4 regions of the Lysinibacillus sp. GW823-FHT06C08 genome follow, and region 1 is predicted to be linked to each of the others. Evidence: riboswitches for the same ligand, from Rfam matches in the RefSeq annotation. Region 1 holds a riboswitch; each other region holds the start of a gene.
What was found. A riboswitch is a leader RNA that binds a small molecule or an ion and turns the genes downstream of it on or off. The one in region 1 is predicted to bind cobalamin.

Region 1 (3,213 bases):
TGCTTGAGCCGTATTATCGCTTTAAAATGAAGGCTTCCAATGACTTTATTGGCCGTATGATGACCGACATTCAACAGGCTGCTGGCACCTTCGACGACCCTGTACTCACTGAAACAGACGTTGTATTAACAGGACGTGCACCAGTAGCGACCTTCATGAGCTATAGCACGATTTTTGCCGCCTATACAAATGGGAAAGGTGCGCTTACCCTCCAATTTGATGGCTATGATGTGTGTCATCATGCAGAAGAAGTAATATCTCAAATAGGCTATGATAAAAATGCCGACCCTGAATACAGTTCTTCCAGCATTTTTTGTTCAAAAGGTAAAGGCTATTCTGTCCCTTGGCAAGAGGCGCAAGCAGCCATGCATTGTCAGAGCTAAGTTCATGTACTAGCATGGCAAATCTGTTGAACTAGTACTTCAGATGAAGGTAGAATATCCCTACAAAAAATAAAGCAAGCCCTCCGCTTCATGGAGGGCTTGCTTTTATATGGCACCAACAGCTTTCTTTGAAGGCTTGTGCACCGGATAGGCAGGTTCAACCACCACATAACCTTGCGTATTCGTGAAGTCGATAACTACTTTTCCAGGCTGACTTTTTAATATTTGTAGTTGATCAATTAATGTTAATAATAGCTCGTGGCCGTTCCCACGTGGATGCCAATTAAAGTGATAATCATTTAATTCCTGAACGGCTTGAAGAAACTGCGTGTATTCCTGCTGTGCAAATGCAATTAGTTTATCCTGATGAGGAATTTGCTCTAAATCGTTCATATACGTTTCATAAAAACGTATGACAATCGAGCATAGTAAATCATTGACACGTGCAGCGCTTAACACTGGATTGGGCTCCTGTGAAAGACGGTCAAGATTAGGCTTTGCTCGTGTTGAATCAATGCGTGTAATTAAGTGGTACTGCTCCCCATTCACCTCATAAACAATAGGGTTGGTTGGCATATACATCATAAAGCTATTCGTCTTCGTTTTCAGTTGATCCGTTAAATTCGCCTGAGCAAAAAGATGGCCTTCTACCTCCCCATTTTGTATCCAAATAATGTCTTTATTATATAAGATTTGCTCAAAAAAACGATTGTTGCGAATCAGTCTCGTTGCTAATAATTGATCAATTAGTGATTCGACCACCATTCTTGTTTTCGCTTTCTTAGCAATTTCTGTCCGTGGCTGCTTACAAATCGTCATATCTACAAAAGGCGTTTCCTGTGTTGTCGTTGCATGAATATTCATCCTATGTGCATCCCCTTTGCGTACATATTTTCAAAACAAAAAGGACTTCCTACTATGTTTGAGGAAATCCTTCGCTTTAATGTGCTTCATCACACAATGCCAAACAAACCCTAAGTAAATGTGAAGGAGTTCTAAAATGAACCCTTTCATGAACTTTGGGCGTATGACGTACTGTGACGAACAGAGCATTCTGTTTTGTCAACATGCCACCTCCTATTCCTCGTAGGTTTATGGTGTGTACTCGTAACTAGGCAGGTATCCTGACTCATGGTCATCGCCACTTTTCCCCTTCCCATCATTTGACAGTGGTTGCTGAAAAGTCGCTCACATTTACAGTTGCGGGACAGTGTCGGATTCACACCGACTTCCCTTTTAAGCAAATTGCACGCAATTTACACCTATTACTACACGCTATTCAGTTGTCATAGGAATCGAGTGTACTCCACATTCCTATTAGATTACTAAAATCAATTGTAAAGTAGTGTTTTTCTAAAGTCAAATATCATAATATTTTCCAGCTTCTCATTCTTTGCCTTCTATTCGTTGTAACTCAGATAGTAGATACTGTTTTATTACATCGTTTTCATCCTTCCCATAATGCGTTAATACTGCTAAATCACACGCATCATCTAGTAAATAATTCTCGTTCATTCGAGTGCGAACGAACTCTATAACACTTACCTCACGGGCATTATAGCGTAAATCACCGCCAACTTTAGTCGTAAAAATTCCAACTTTTTTTCTCATAGCCATTACGATTGATCTCACTTGACCTTCGGTTAAATTAAACGCTGCTCTAACGTCTGCTGTTAAAATATTTTCCCTATGCCACATTTTTAATTACCTCACTTTCTCTTCGATATTCTAGCGCAAATATATTTTTGTAAATATCCGCTAAATTATCCGAATTAGTTACGCCAAAAAACAAAGGAAAGTCGACTGATACTATTTGGTTGCACTTAGCGGTATAGTTAAAATACAGAGAAATAGCATTGACGCAAAACTAACGCAAGTTAAATCACTGTAATAAAGTCCTATAATTTTCAATTAAAGTAATATATAACTAATATCTTTTGCGACATTCAGACGATTCCACCAGCACAACTATCCGATTCAACGATTCTCGATACGTCTGACAGCGAAAAAAACTGGCTTGTTTTGAAAATGGTATCTGTAATTATCGGACAGCAGAAAGCGCCTGTAGGAAGTCGGTGGCTTGGGGGGATTTTCGAGTTATCCAACGTTTAATTGACGCAATAAATATCAAATGAATAAATATTCATTTTCAACTTCCCATAAGCTTGATTATGTAAACTAAAAACACCTACAAAATGCTGATTCTACTGACTTTCATAACTTTTATGTAAAAACAAGATATACACAATCTTATACACCGTTGATATACTGCAATTCTTGCGACTATCCCTGTTTGTACATACGTTACAATACTGCATAAAAAGCTGTATAAAATATCGGATAAATTGTCAGATAACGATTTGTTTGCGAGTACCCATATGCGCCAGCGCCTTCCGCCCGATGTTTTCCCCGTATTTCGGAATCAGTCGGAAGCCCTAACGCTCCTTTAACGCAAAAAAAAGACGGCAGTCAGCCGAAGCCAACCACCGCCAATTTAATACTTTACCGCTCTAAAACGCTGATATATCAACGATTTAGCCCTTGTTTAATGCGAGCCAACTGTGCAGCAACCGCAGCTTCATCTACCGCATGCGTTTTAACGTCTAGTTCCGCACGGTCAATAAGCATACCCTCCGTTTGCATATATAGCTTCATCATTGAGGCATTACCCGCCTCACACTCGCGTACTAGCGCTTGCATAATACGAGTACGACTGTCAGTTAAATACGTAGCTGTGACAGCTGATTTATACTCAAGCATCGCCGGTAATTGGCGCCATTTACGTAGTGAACGGTCAGACACCCCTACCTCTTTTGCGATATCTGTGAAT
Region 2 (3,213 bases), on a different contig from region 1:
GATTTTTTTTCCTTTTGGAATGTTTAATGTAATATCTGTCAAAGCCTTCGTACCATCTGCATAGGCATATGACAGGTTGTTTAGTTTAAAATAAAATGCTGTCATGAGAAGTACCCTCCGTATACGATGAGGAATAAAAAAATAGCCGTTATACCAAGCCAGTTTTTTTTGCTATAGGCGCCCGTTTCATGCCAATAAACCGTTTCACCACCACGCGCCAGCATGGCATGATTAAGCTCTCGACTGCGCTGAAACATTTCAATAAACAACGCGGCAATTAGCATAGACACTGAACGTAACCATTGCATGGGTGAGTGGTAGCCAAGCCGGGCTTGCTGGGCCAAATGAATTTTTTGCATGCTTTCTAAAAAAATAAAAATAAAACGATAGGTGAGTTCTACTAGCTCAACTAATAAAGTAGGTAGCCGCCATTGTCGAAGCACATAACAAATTCCTTGTACAGATGTCGTTAAAACTAAAAAATATAAGCAACTTATACTGCCAAGTACAATAAAGAATAGTTGCTGGGCGGTAGCGATACTGGCTCTCCCAATAAAAATTGTCCAGTTTATATACGTAAATGCCCCCATATGGGCTGGTAATGTATGCGCTGCTGGAGCTATCGAAATGATGATTGATAAGAGACTTGTGAATAAGAAAAAACCAGGTAGTAATAATAGCTTCGCATAATAGTTTAGTGGAATTTTCGCGCCCCAAATGATAAAAGCACTCATTACAAAAAATGTAATGAGTGAAAGTCGTTCATCTCTCATAATAAGCGTGAATAAAAGTAGTCCTAATGAAAATATCATTTTTTCTAGCGGATGAACGAACGCTAGCTTATTGAGATACGCATACTTATCAATGAGTAACATAATCCTTAACCTTCTTTATGCTTGCCACGCATATAGCCAATAAAGTAGCCGATAAAACCAGCACCAATAGCTGCTTGTAGCACGAATAATAAGCTTTCAATTTCACCACTAGGTGGTTCCCACAAACTATCAAACCATGGCTCATATTCTGCATTGATCTCCCCAATGGCTGCTTCTGCTTCACCGTCGGCTCCTCCAAATTCTGCTCCTTTTTGGACGAAAAGAGGGATAATCGCCAATAGTACGACGATTGCTAAAAGTAATAAATTTCGTTTCATATTAGTGCGCCTCCTTTGTAGAGAAAACACGTAAAGATTTTAATTCGCTAATATTATATTTTTTCAAGAAGTTCATGACAATAACTGTTAATATTCCTTCACTCACAGCTAATGGGATTTGTGTTAAGGCAAAAATACTTGCGAACTTTGTAAAGGAAGCCATAAAGCCTCCAACTTCAGATGGGAAGGCTAGTGCTAATTGAATGGAAGTCACCACATATGTACCTAAATCCCCAAGCATGGCCGCAAAGAAAACAGCTAATGAAAACGATAACCCCAATTGTTTTGCCCCTTTAAATACAAAGTAGGCGATAAACGGTCCTACAATAGCCATCGAAAATGCATTAGCCCCTAATGTTGTGATCCCACCATGAGCTAAAAGTAAAGATTGAAATAATAAAACAATTGTCCCAATGACACTCATGGCTAACGGTCCAAATAATACTGTTCCGAGACCTACTCCTGTTGGATGTGAGCAGCTCCCTGTAACTGAAGGGATTTTTAAGGCTGATAGGACAAAGGCAAACGCACCGGACAGCCCCAGAATCATTTTTGTTTCAGGGTTTTCATCAATTGTTTTACGAATAGAGCGCAATCCTAAAATAATAAATGGGATGGAGATTACCCACCAAAAAATAGCCCATTCGATTGGTAAAAAACCTTCCATGATATGCATGGCGAAGGCACGCTTTGGCACCATTAAAAAAGCCAATAGAAAATAACTAAGTTTCCACCAAGACAGCTTCAATTTTTTTCCTCCAAACTGTAAATAGATTTTTAGAATGTAGCGTGCGTAATAAAAAAGCACTTTTCCGTTGTTGGAAAAGTGCATAGCTAAAAAAGCAAATAACATTTTCATCTGCTAAGCCGCACACCTATCCTCGTAGGCTGAAACGATCACTTATGTTCGGCAGGTCTCCTGGCTCTAGTTCAACACTTTATAGGTCTTCCCATCCATTGGACAGTGACATTTTCTATAAAGCTCCCTATTACAGTGGCGGGACCGCGCCGGACTTAAACCGGCTTCCCTTTTAAGCAAAATGACGAGCATTTTACACCGAAAAATAGTAAGTTGTGAGATTTCACGACAAAGTGTATCACGAATTTCCATAATTATGCTATACTTTTTTTATAAAAAATTAAAAATAGAATATCAATGTCGAAAATTCTGATAACTAACGTTTTTTAGGATTAAAGAAGGCAAATTCAAATTTTTAATAGCTTTCACCCCTCCTATGAAATTGATAAATTTGTCATGATTTTTTAAAGAAATATTGAAATTTTAAAATAATAAGATATGATTAAGACAGTTTTCTATTATGTATACGATTAAAAATTTCATATAAAACGTCGATAAGTGCTCGAAGAACTCGAGATAATAGGGAAATTGGTGAAAGTCCAATACAGCCCCCGCTACTGTAATAGCTGATGAAATCGCAATGCCACCTGTGCAAACTAGGGAAGGTGCGACAGTAAAATGAAGCTTAAGTCAGGAAACCTGCTTATCAGATTGTGCATGCAAACTTTTCGGAGGGAGAAGTTGAAGCAAAAGCGAGGATCTGTCTTTCAATCTATTCGTTTTTATTTGGCTTCTACAAACCTTTACTCTTCGGCAGAGTAAAGGTTTTTTCTTTTTTCCAAAAGCAAATGAGGGGAGATATAAGATGACAACGTGGAATTTAGAGGGGATGAAAACACATCTCTTTATTTGCAATGGCAGTAGCTGTATGAACAAGGATGGGGAGGAAATTACCCAAGCTATACGAGATGAAATACAGCGTAACGCACTAGATAAAGAAATACATACGACAAGAACGCGCTGTAATGGACGATGCAAGGATGCTTGTGTTGTGATTGCTTACCCTCAGGGGAATTGGTATCGTGTACCGTCAACGGAGCATGCTAGAACACTTGTACAGGATTTGCATCATGAATCCTTATATAACGATCATGTTTTTACACTTCGAGAAGGGACATTACAGCGAACAGCGCAAACAACAGCCATTAAAGGGATTGAAAAGGTGAAAGAGGGGTAAAAACATGGCGCAAAAAGGGAAAAT
Region 3 (3,213 bases), on a different contig from region 1:
ATTTGTTTCATACGATATTGGATAGAATAATGCTTGATCGTGGAACATTGTTAAAATATCCGTATATAGCTGCACGCGTTCCTCTTCATCGGTACCGACTAATAATTGATGTATGTTTGTATCGATCTCCTGAGCATTTGGTAAGCCTAATTTTGCTTCATATACACCACTAGCATTTGGCGTAGCTGATTCATTTGCAAAGCTATGTGGATCAGTCGGCGGTCCATTTGTTCGCCAGAAGTTAATATCAACCTGATCATCCATTAATTTTTGCAGACCAACCATAACATCTGCCCCTTCAATATTTAACTGTACCCCTATTTTTGCTAGCTCGCCTTGCATTAATTCCGCCATAGGTTTTTGAATGGCATCAGTAGCAATATAGATTAAATCTAATGTAAGGGGTTGACCATTTTTCGAACGAATTTTTTCACCCTTCTGTAGCGTCCAGCCCGCTTCATCTAGCAATTTCTTCGCTTTTTCAGGATTATATATAATGGGCGCTAAATCAATATTGGCATAAGGAATGGCATTCCAGAATAGCGTGTTTGCCACTTTTTCTGTACCATGTGTAATATTGTCTACCATTTGTTCTTTATTGATAGCATATTGAATAGCTTGTCGAACCTTTAGCTCAGCTAACGGTCCTGACTGAGTATTGAACAGTAATGCTTTCGTAGACAGCGGCTCAGATGTAGCTGTTTTATATTTGCCACTATCTCTTAAGTACGTATAGTTATCTAAACTAATAATCCCTCGACCATAAATGACATCTAATTCTTCATTTTCAAAGGCTAACGAAAGGGATTCCGAATCTGGAATGATCTTAACCTTTATTTTATCTACGAGAGGTTTTTCACCCCAATAATGTTCGTTACGGCTAAATAATGCATATTCATCTTTTTTATAGTCTGTTAATACCCATGGTCCTGTGCCAATAGCTGATTGAATGGAATCATTTGTCGCATCACCGTCTGGAAAGCCATTATCCCCTAAAAAACGGAAAGGTCTGACAAAGGCTAATTCGTTTAACACAGGGTAATATGGTTCATCTAATTGCAAACGTATTGTTGATTCATCTACTTTGACGACCTCTTTAATATGGTTGACCATACCCATCCAAGAATGCATGTCACGATTCGCTAATACTGCATCAAAATTGCGAATCACATTATCAGCATTAAAGGCAGTCCCATCCGAATAGTTAACATCCTTGCGTAAATGAAACGTATAAGCAGTTTTATCCTCTGAGATGTCCCAGCTTTCTGCTAGCTTTGGTGTAATTGTGCCATCATCGTTATACGCCACTAAAGATTCATAAACCATGGCTTGAGCAGTCATCTGATTTGGTAAATATGTATGGGGATTTAATGGCCCTACATCTAATGGCCATCCAATCGTAATCATTTTTTCATCTGTTTGTTCTGTTGGTGCTGAATTTCCTTTGTCCTTTTCTGAGCTTGTACAACCTGCAAGAAAGCTCAAGGTCAAAACAAGCAGGAAAGGCAGTAAATACTTCGTCCATCTCATTTTTTGTCTCCTATCTCTATTCCCTGTTCATATCTACAAATTGAATAGAAAGAAGGCATAAAAAAACCTTATTCCACAAGAATAAGGACAGATAAACCTACAAATACGTAAGCTTCCATCCATCTCCCTATCTTTCGTAGATCATCAATGAATCTTCTTACAAGCAGGCATTCTGGCTTATGATTCATCATTTTGCTTCACCTTACCAAGAAAGAACTTAGTGGTAATCGAAACAAAACTCCTCATTTACAGCTGCGGGACAGCATGGGATTTACACCCATTTTCCTTTTAATTGAATGAAAAATACTTTCATTCAAACTTGTAATGCAATATTTGAAATTAGTAATAAACATAACATGCTGAAATGTTCACGTCAATTTTATTTTCTGAATATAATAAAACCTCTATACAAAAAGACCAGGTAGATGACCTGATCTTTCTTTAACTCCTTTTATTATATTGTTTTCGTTATCTTGATATAGATTCCTTCACCTCCTGACGCAATATTTTAGTAGCACCTACCATATTAGCTAAAGCCGCGATTGTTTCTGGCTCTTTCCTTGTTTTTAAGCCACAGTCAGGATTAACCCAAAATTGATGTTTGTCTAGAACTTGTAAACTATCTTTCATAATGGCTAACATTTCGCCTTCACTCGGCACACGTGGGCTATGAATATCGTAAACACCTAATCCGATTCCTTTTGTATAAGGATTTACTTGAAGGGAAGAAATTAGCTCTCCATGGCTACGTGATGTTTCAATAGAAATCACATCTGCATCTAGCGCGCTAATGGGTTCTATGAAATCGTTAAATTCGCAGTAACACATATGTGTATGAATTTGTGTTTCATCCTTAACACTTGATGTAGCAAGCTTGAAGGCATTGACCGCCCAGTCTAAGTAAGCCCCCCATTCTTCTTTACGAAGAGGTAACCCTTCACGGAGTGCTGGTTCATCCACTTGAATAATGGAGATGCCAGCCGCTTCTAGTGCTTCCACTTCCCTGCGAAGTGCTAATGCAATTTGATAAGCCACATCTTTTCGAGAAATATCATCGCGTACAAAGGACCAATTTAAAATGGTCACTGGCCCTGTCAGCATCCCTTTTACAAAGCGCTTCGTTAAGCTTTGGGCATACGCAGACTTTTTCACGGTAATGGCTGAAGACCATGCTACATCTCCATAAATAATTGGAGGCTTCACACAGCGAGAGCCATACGAAACAACCCATGCTTTTTCAGTAAAGGCAAAGCCCGTCAATTTCTCACCGAAATATTCAACCATGTCTGTCCGTTCAAATTCTCCATGAACTAGTACATCCATATCAAGATCCTCCTGCAAGTGAATCCAGCGCTTTGTTTCCAGTTCAATAAATGCTTCATAGTCTTCATTCGACAATTGTTTCTTTCGCCAAGCATTACGATTTCTCTTCACCTCATCAGATTGAGGGAAGCTGCCAATTGTCGTTGTTGGGAAAAGGGGTAGTCCTAATGCCTGCTGCTGTATTTTTTGACGTTGACTAAAATCATTATGTCGCTCAAAATCCTTTGTTGATAAGGATTGAGCGGCTTGTTGGATAATCTTATTTTGACGAATTGAATGATTTTTTAGTGCTTCAATGGCCTTCATACTTGCTGAGAAATTATGACGTAGCGTTCCGTCTTGATTTTTTCTATATTTAGT
Region 4 (3,213 bases), on a different contig from region 1:
GAATTGTAATGAGCGGAAAATTAGCGTTTGTATTATCCATGATTATTTTTGGCGCAGTTGGTGTTTTTGCCAAGTATATCCCTTTGTTTTCAAGTGAAATCGCTTTTTGGATGAGTTTGATTGGTGCTTGTTTTTTGATAGTGATTTTTATTTATATAAAGGAAAGTTTAACGAAAAGAAGTATTCTCAAAAATAAGTGGAGATTAATACTTTCTAGTGTTGCCTTATGTGGGAATTGGATTTTCTTATTTCAGGCTAAGAAACAACAATTGCTAATGCTGCACTCAGCTATTATTTTGCACCAGTACTAGTAATCTGTTTATCTCCAATAGTCTTAAAAGAGAAGCTAGTTAGCAGAAAAATACTGTATGTCTGTGTGGCCATTTTTGGCCTATTTTTGATTGTCCAAAGTCAAGGCACTGGAGACAGTAAACATTTTATTGGCATTGTCTACAGTCTTATCGCCGCATGCTTTTATACAGCTCTAACATTTACAAATAAATGTATATGTGGCTTAAAAGAACCGGAAAATACAATTATTCAACTATCTTTAGCAGCTTTTTTCCTTTGTTTTTATATACTTGGGACAACAGGGTTTCAGGTTATGACACTCAGTTTTAAGTCAGTCCTATTATTAATGACATTAGGTATTGTCCATGCAGGGGTTGGATTTTTATTGTTCTTTTGGGGCATGTCAAAGCTGAAAGGGCAAAGTATAGCCATACTTAGCTATATAGCTCCACTAACATCATTAGTCATTTCAACGATGATTATTGGAGAAAAAATGACGCATCTACAAATAATAGGAGCGGTCCTATTATTAGGGTCAACATTGCTAAGCGAGCTAGAAAAAGAATAGGCATACGAGTATCGCATTTAAATATTGACAGAAGAAATATGCTGTCGTAGATTAAAAGTAGTTTAATACAAGCATTAGGTGCCCATTAAGGGAGAATAGGGAATAAAGTGAAAAGCTTTAGCGGACCCGCCACTGTAAAAGGGAGTTTAATAGTGAAGACCACTAGCTCATTGCTGGGAAGGTACTATGAAATGTTGAACTTAAGCCAGGAGACCTGCCTATTTGCTTTAAGTGGATATAGATGATGGAAAAGTCTGTAGTTTATTTGTCATGACAATAAACTACAGGCTTTTTATTTTGTCTTCATGAAGAACGAGAGGAGAAATGACAATGCAATTATTACATGACACAATTCAAAACATTCAAGGCGCTAATAAAAATAGTAGGGAGCAAGCAAGGAAGCGAATAGATATTCTATGTAAGCCGCCAGGTAGCCTAGGTAAATTAGAATCCATTGCTGTGCAACTTTCTGGGATTACAGGACAATTATATCCGGTGATTGATCAAAAGGTGATGATTGTCTGTGCAGCAGATCATGGAGTTTGTAAGGAAGGTGTGACGACGAACCCACAAGATGTTACTTTATTTCAAACATTAAATTTTCCAAAAGGAGGTACGGGTGTTTGTGCGATTGCAAGTGTGACGAATACGAAGGTTGTAACGGTAGATGTTGGAGTAAAGGATGATCTTCCACTCAATGCGGGCGTAATCGTTCATAAAGTAAAATATGGTACAGATAATATGGCACAAGGCCCTGCTATGTCTAGAGAGGAGGCCATTCAATCTATTGAAGTGGGGATTCGTGTGGCAACAGATGAAATTATAAAAGGAGCCAATCTACTTGGAACAGGAGAGATGGGCATCGGTAATACAACGCCGAGTACTGCGATTTTAGCTGTTTTGACTGGCTATGACTCAATTGAAATAACAGGGTTTGGAGCAGGTGTTGGTCAAGGAGGAATTGCTCATAAAGCAGAGGTCATTGAAAAAGCAATTACGCTCAACAAGCCCAATCCTAACGATATCATTGATGTTCTAGCTAAAGTTGGAGGGCTAGAGATTGGGGCTATGGCTGGTATCATCCTTGCAGCCGCAAGTTACCGAAAACCTGTTGTGATTGATGGATTTATTTCAACTATTGCTGCGCTTATTGCTTATCAAATTGAACCAAAAGTAAAGGACTTTATTATACCTTCTCATGCATCGGAGGAGCCAGGGGCTAAAATTGCCGCTGAATTACTAGGAGTGGAACCCATGCTAAACATGAATATGCGGCTAGGAGAAGGTTCCGGTGCAACACTAGCCTTTCCTCTATTAGATGCTGCTTGCTCAATGATGAAAAATATGGTGACACTGGAAGAAGCAATGAATCTTTTGGCTAAATAGTTACCGAAAAACAATTAAGCGCAAATAGTTAAGGAACAATTTGCGCTTATTTAATCAATGATAGACTCTATGCCCGATTCAACCTTCGCAAAGGTAAACGCCATTTCATCATATAGGAAAGAATACGTAATGCTGTAATTACCGCAAATAACATATAAAGGAAAATGTCTCCTGTAAAAATATCAAATCCAATAACAAGCCCTGCGAGAGCAGCCCAAACACCATAGACTTCGTCACGAAGAACAAGTGGTTTTCGTCTAGCTAATAAGTCACGCACGATTCCACCACCTGACCCTGTTAAGACCGCAGCTACAATGACAGCACTAATCGGCATATCCAGCTTTACAGCGTAGAGTGCGCCTTGAATAGCAAATGCTGATAAGCCAATTGCATCTGTGAAATTGCCCCAACGATGCCAGTGTTGAATCAAATGATGAGGGAAAATAAAAAATATGGTAATTGCTGCAAGTGCAATTTGAAACATCATATCCTGTCCCCATAATGTTGTGACAGGTAGCCCGATAAGTAAATTTCGGATAGCCCCTCCACCAAAAGCAGTGACGATACCGAGTATATAAACACCGAATAAATCGTATTCCTCTTCCATTGCAATAATTGCCCCAGAAATAGCAAAGGCAATTGTACCAATAATACTAAAAACTTCCCAAGCCATCCCTTTCACCCCTTCTATAAATAAATGAATCTCATTCCTAAAGCAGAAAGATCCTGTAAGTAACAAAATCTATGAATTTAATAGCCAAAATCCATCATTAAATACTCTTCTTGAAATAAGTCCGCACATTAGCTTAGCGTAAATTTCGCTGAGAAACAATAGGCAAGTTTTACAGGTACCTATACAAATTGATAAGATGTTAATGAAATAAAGAAAAACATCTGTTATAAGCGTTCATTACAAGTAGACGATTAGGGAATTCTAGCATAATCGAGGTCCATTTAGATTCAAGTTT

Region 2: another riboswitch for cobalamin. It lies ahead of AC1Q6O_RS13300 (energy-coupling factor ABC transporter permease); the one in region 1 lies ahead of AC1Q6O_RS09310 (hypothetical protein).
Region 3: another riboswitch for cobalamin. It lies ahead of nikA (nickel ABC transporter substrate-binding protein); the one in region 1 lies ahead of AC1Q6O_RS09310 (hypothetical protein).
Region 4: another riboswitch for cobalamin. It lies ahead of cobT (nicotinate-nucleotide--dimethylbenzimidazole phosphoribosyltransferase); the one in region 1 lies ahead of AC1Q6O_RS09310 (hypothetical protein).

Annotation. Positions count from the first base shown of each region.
Region 1 covers NZ_JBXAHN010000002.1:307,001-310,213, reverse strand. The annotation lists gene AC1Q6O_RS09315 (elongation factor G) at 1-383, shown strand, start outside; gene AC1Q6O_RS09310 (hypothetical protein) at 489-1,247, opposite strand; cobalamin riboswitch at 1,481-1,664, opposite strand; gene AC1Q6O_RS09305 (hypothetical protein) at 1,770-2,081, opposite strand; gene AC1Q6O_RS09300 (phBC6A51 family helix-turn-helix protein) at 2,910-3,213, opposite strand, start outside.
Region 2 covers NZ_JBXAHN010000005.1:53,197-56,409, forward strand. The annotation lists gene AC1Q6O_RS13285 (energy-coupling factor ABC transporter ATP-binding protein) at 1-105, opposite strand, end outside; gene cbiQ (cobalt ECF transporter T component CbiQ) at 102-875, opposite strand; gene AC1Q6O_RS13295 (energy-coupling factor ABC transporter substrate-binding protein) at 881-1,153, opposite strand; gene AC1Q6O_RS13300 (energy-coupling factor ABC transporter permease) at 1,155-1,901, opposite strand; cobalamin riboswitch at 2,046-2,230, opposite strand; cobalamin riboswitch at 2,492-2,673, shown strand; gene AC1Q6O_RS13305 ((2Fe-2S) ferredoxin domain-containing protein) at 2,818-3,189, shown strand; gene cobJ (precorrin-3B C(17)-methyltransferase) at 3,194-3,213, shown strand, end outside.
Region 3 covers NZ_JBXAHN010000008.1:212,808-216,020, reverse strand. The annotation lists gene nikA (nickel ABC transporter substrate-binding protein) at 1-1,530, opposite strand, end outside; cobalamin riboswitch at 1,676-1,868, opposite strand; gene metE (5-methyltetrahydropteroyltriglutamate--homocysteine S-methyltransferase) at 1,999-3,213, opposite strand, start outside.
Region 4 covers NZ_JBXAHN010000001.1:929,131-932,343, forward strand. The annotation lists gene AC1Q6O_RS04280 (hypothetical protein) at 9-311, shown strand; gene AC1Q6O_RS04285 (DMT family transporter) at 377-859, shown strand; cobalamin riboswitch at 919-1,095, shown strand; gene cobT (nicotinate-nucleotide--dimethylbenzimidazole phosphoribosyltransferase) at 1,190-2,245, shown strand; gene AC1Q6O_RS04295 (trimeric intracellular cation channel family protein) at 2,313-2,918, opposite strand.